Regions from separate parts of the Sphingomonas sp. PvP018 genome, predicted to be linked through region 1. Evidence: riboswitches for the same ligand, from Rfam matches in the RefSeq annotation. Region 1 holds a riboswitch; the other holds the start of a gene.
The links. A riboswitch is a leader RNA that binds a small molecule or an ion and turns the genes downstream of it on or off. The one in region 1 is predicted to bind cobalamin.
Positions count from the first base shown of each region.

Region 2: linked by a shared signal. The riboswitch ahead of cobW (cobalamin biosynthesis protein CobW) and the one ahead of J3A66_RS03225 (TonB-dependent receptor) in region 1 are both predicted to bind cobalamin.

Region 1 covers NZ_JAGIOU010000001.1:769,982-772,373, forward strand. The annotation lists gene J3A66_RS03225 (TonB-dependent receptor) at 1-1,000, opposite strand, end outside; cobalamin riboswitch at 1,183-1,416, opposite strand; gene J3A66_RS03230 (CoA ester lyase) at 1,475-2,299, opposite strand; gene J3A66_RS03235 (MaoC family dehydratase) at 2,296-2,392, opposite strand, start outside.
Region 2 covers NZ_JAGIOU010000001.1:3,643,417-3,645,808, reverse strand. The annotation lists gene cobN (cobaltochelatase subunit CobN) at 1-455, opposite strand, end outside; gene cobW (cobalamin biosynthesis protein CobW) at 461-1,510, opposite strand; cobalamin riboswitch at 1,647-1,864, opposite strand; gene J3A66_RS16310 (HoxN/HupN/NixA family nickel/cobalt transporter) at 2,025-2,392, opposite strand, start outside.

The DNA of each region.
Region 1 (2,392 bases):
CGAACGATCCCTTGTACCGGCGTCCCTTGTTGCCGAAGCTCAAGGCATCGTCGACCAGCGCCCGGCGTGTCGTATCGGCAAACTGGCCGCTGAGCGCATTCGTCCAGCGGCCATCCGCCAGCGCGAGTTCGGCGCGAACCAGCCCGTAATATGCCTCGACCGTGCTGCGCGCGCCTGGCGTATCGACGATCGTGCCGAACTGCGGGCCGCTCAATGCCGTGTCGTTGCTGTCGGCATCGGTATAGCTATAGCGCCCGACGCCCGTGACCTTCAGCGTGTCGGTCGGCGACCAGCTGAGCTTGCCCGTCGCGCCGACGCTCTTCGCGCCGATGTCGCGAGATCCGCCCCGTGCGGTCGGCGTGCCGTCGGTGAGGTAGGTCGAGCTCGACAGCGCGTAATCGAGATTGCCCGCCACGCCCGCGACCCGGGCGCCTCCCGAAAACGTGCCGAACGATCCCCCTTCGGCCCGCAGTGATACGCCCGGGGCCTCCGCGCCGCTCAGCGTGAGATACTGGATGACGCCGCCGATCGCGTCAGACCCGTACAGCGCCGATTGCTGGCCGCGCAGCACCTCGACCCGGGCCGCTTCGTCGGCGATCAGCGTGCCGAAGTCATATTCGCCCTGATAGGGATCGGACACTTCGATCCCGTCGATCAGCACGAGCACGTGATTGCCCTCCGACCCACGGATCCGGACCTGCGTCGTCCCCCCGACCGCGCCGGTCCGGCTGACCGCCAGTCCGGGGACGTCGCGTAGCACGTCGGACACGATCCGGGTCTGCCGCTGGTCGAGCGTGGCGGCGTCCAGCACCGTCACCGACGCCCCGAGCTGATCGGCGGGAACCGCGTCCCCCGATCGCGATGCGGTAACCACCAGCTCGGCGTCACCCGCTGCCGCCTCGCCCGTGCCCGCAGTAACCGGATCAGGCTCGGCCGCGGCCGGCGATGCAAAGGCCGTGGCGGTGGCGAGCGCCACAAGCGAAACGAAAACTCTGGTCATGAAACGATACCCCCGGCGTCACGAGCAACCGGCCGGGGCCTGCCGTCCGATGCTACGGACAGCCGGCGCAACGCTTGGGGTGTACACCGAACCGCACCCGCCCACGCGCACCGATGCGGCCCCCGCCGCATGGTTCGTCGCTCAGACGGAGTACCGTGCCGCGGTCATCCCCTGGACCATGGCAAGAGCGACCGAGCGCCGGCAGGTCTCCTGGCTCGCGGGTCGACGCCCGATACGCGACCTTCCCGGGCCCTGCGCTTGCGCTCAGGCCTAGTGGTCGTCCCCCCGTGATGAAGGGACATGCGCACCGCGCTCACCGCTTACAGTTGCAGGGACAGCCGCGGCATAAGGAGGATCGCCTCCCGCACCGCATTCCCTTTGAAGCCCCGAGGGGCACCGACGCGATCTGCGACCCCGGCCTTCACCGGTTTCGCAGGGCGACGGTAGCGCAGAAATTTCCTGCCGCCAATGGGCCTAGAGTCGCGCGAGGATCGCCCGCGCCTGGCGCAGGTGCGGCGCATCGATCATCCGCCCATCGAGCTGCAGCGCGCCCGCCTCGGGAGCTGCTGCAAACGCTGCGACGACGGCATGCGCGCGTGCAACGCTCGCCGCATCCGGCGTGAACGCGGCGTTGATCGTGGCGACCTGCGACGGGTGAATCGCCATCATGCCGGTGAAGCCGTCGCGGCTGCCACGCGCGGCATAGGCTGCCAACCCGTCAATGTCCGCGATTGCGGGATAGACCGTCTCGATCGCCGCGACGTCCGCCGCATGCGCGCCCAACAGCAGCAGCGACCGGACGAGCTTATAGGGTTCGGTATAGGACCCGTCGTCCTCCCGACTGGTCGCTGCGCCGATCGCCGCGGGCAGGTCCTCGGCGCCCCAAGTCAGGCCACATAACCGGTCGTTGACCCGCGCATATTCGCCCAGGGTGAAGATCGCGGCAGGCACTTCGGTCGCGATCGGCAGGATCGGCGGACAGTCATCGCCATAAGCCTCGACCAATGCGAGGACGGTCGCGGGTCCAGTCGCCTTGGGCAGCATGATTGCATCGGCACCCCTCGCGGCAGCGAGATCGTCGTCCAGCCACCCCGAGTCGATTGGATTGATCCGCACCATCCACACGACGTCGGTATGGTCCTGCAACGCGGCCCGGACCGCCTCGCGGGCAACAGCCTTACGGGAGAGCGCTACCGAATCCTCAAGATCGAGGATGATGGCATCCGCCCCGCTCGCCGCAGCCTTCGCAAAACGCTCGGGCCGGTCTGCAGGCACAAACAGCAGCGAGCGTAACCTCATGCCGGCGTCCGCAGCAGCAGTGCCGAGCGGAGGCACTGACAGACGATCTCGTCACGCTGGTTGATCAGCTGGTGCATGAATGTGACGATCCCG
Region 2 (2,392 bases), 2.9 Mb from region 1:
CCGCCATCGTCACACAGGGCGGCGAGCCGGCGCAGCGTCGACACCGGCACCGTCGACGCCGCATCGAGCCGCGCATCGATCCGCCCGTCCGCGGGCAGCACCGCCAGCGCGATCCCCCGCGCCCGCGCCAGCGCCTCGACCTGCTGCAACCCATAGGACCAGTAGGACCGCCCGCCGATCAGCCGGATCACGATCCCCTTCGCGCCTTCCCCCCCCGCCAGCGTCCGCTCGACATAGGTATCGACCGACAGCGGATGGGTGAGCGCGGACAGGTTGGCGAGCCGAAGCGACGGCAGCGGCCTCCCGTTCGCCGCCGCACGTCGCCACCCGGCCGCGAACGCGCCGAGATCCCCGTCCGAAAAGGACAGGACGACAAGATCCGCCGGGCTCTGCGCGAGGTCCTGCGGGACCGCACTCTCCTCCAGCCCGTGGCTTTCGCGGAAGACGACGTGCATCGCCGTCAGCCCTGAAGCGCGGCCCGGATCCTTGCGGGGTCGATCCGGTCATGCTCGGCGATCACCACCAGCCGAGTCTGTCGCGCCTCGTCGGCACGCCACGGCCGGTCATATTGCGTCCGCACCCGCGCACCGACCGCCTGCACCAGCAGCCGCATCGGCTTGCCCGTTACCGCGGCATAGCCCTTCACGCGCAGGATGTCGGCGTCGCGCGCCAACGTCTCGATCTGCGCGGCGAGCGCCGCCGGGTCCGCGATCTCGCCAAGTTCGACTATCATGCTGTCGAAATCGTCATGCTCGTGATCGTCCGCGCCATCATGGTGCGACGGCCGCGCCGCGATGTCGTCCTCCGCCGCCGCGTTCAGCCCCAGCACGACGCGCGGATCGATCACCCCGTCGGTCAGCGCGATCACCGGCAACGCACGCGCGGATTCCGCCGCGATCACCGCGCGCGCCGCAGCCACCCCCGCCTCGCCCGCCAGATCCGCCTTGGTCAGCAGCACCAGATCCGCACAGGCGAGCTGGTCCTCGAACACCTCGGCAAGCGGCGTCTCGTGATCGACGCTCGGATCCGCACGCCGCTGTGCCTCGATCGCGGCGAGGTCGGGCGCGAACCGTCCCGCGGCGACCGCTTCCGCATCGGCAAGCGCGATCACCCCGTCGACCGTGATCCGCGACCGGATCGCGGGCCAGTCAAACGCCTTGAGCAAAGGCTTGGGCAGGGCGAGCCCCGACGTCTCGATCAGGATATGGTCGGGCCGCGGGTCGAGCGCGAGCAACGTCTCGACGGTCGGGATGAAATCGTCCGCGACGGTGCAGCAGATACAGCCATTGGCGAGCTCGACGACATTTTCGGCCGGGCAATCGGGGATTGCGCACCCCTTCAAGATATCGCCGTCGATGCCGAGCGTGCCGAATTCGTTGACGATCACCGCGAGCCGCCGGCCCCCGGCGTTGCGGATTAGGTGGCTGATCAGCGTGGTCTTGCCCGCGCCGAGAAACCCGGTGACGATGGTAACGGGAATCTTGGCCAGGGTCGGCTGGGGGTCGGTCATGCGATACTCTCCGGGCGTCGGAACGACAGCCACGGACGGACGGACGCCCGCAGCCACACGCGCGCACGACCTGACGGCCGCACGCGTTCGTCGCTCAGACGGAGTACCGTGCCGCGACCATCCCCTGGATCAAGGCAAGAGCGACCATGACGCTGGCAGGTCTCCTGGCTCGCGGGTCGAAGCTCGATGCACGCCTTCCCAGGTCCTGCGACCCAGTGGCTGCCCCCGCATCGGGGGCCTGTGCGTCTCGCTCACCGCTTACAGTTGCAGGGACAGCCGCGGCATTGGGAGGCAAAGCTCCCGCACCGCATTCCCATTCAAGCCCCGAAGGGCACCGGCGCGATCTGTTGAGGTTCGGTAGAACCAAACCTCGGGGTTGGGTTTAGAGGAGTTTGGGGACTGTGCCAATGCACCTGACCTCCGTCATCCTGACGAAAGTCAGGACCCAGGGCCGTGCATGATCCGGTGTCTGGCTCCAGGTTCCGGGTCGAGCCCGGGATGACGACGCTGCCTGTTACCCCCGCACCACCTCGATCTCGTCGAACCGCTTCCACCGGTAGATCGCGAAACTCAGCACCCAGCACGCCACGAACAGCGCGATGATCGCAAAGCCCAGCCCGTTGAAATTCTCGCCCAGCGTCGCGGCGACGTCCCAAACGCCCCCGCTCAGGCCCAGCTTCGACGCCAGCAGCGCGAGCGTCTCGATCCCGCCGATCGCGATCGCGACGATCGCCGAGATCAGCGTGATCGTGATGTTGTAATACAGCTTGCGGATCGGCTTCACGAACGCCCATTCATACGCGCCGAGCATCACCACCCCGTCGGCACTGTCGACCAGCGCCATGCCCGTCGCGAACAGCACCGGCAGCACCAGCACCGTGC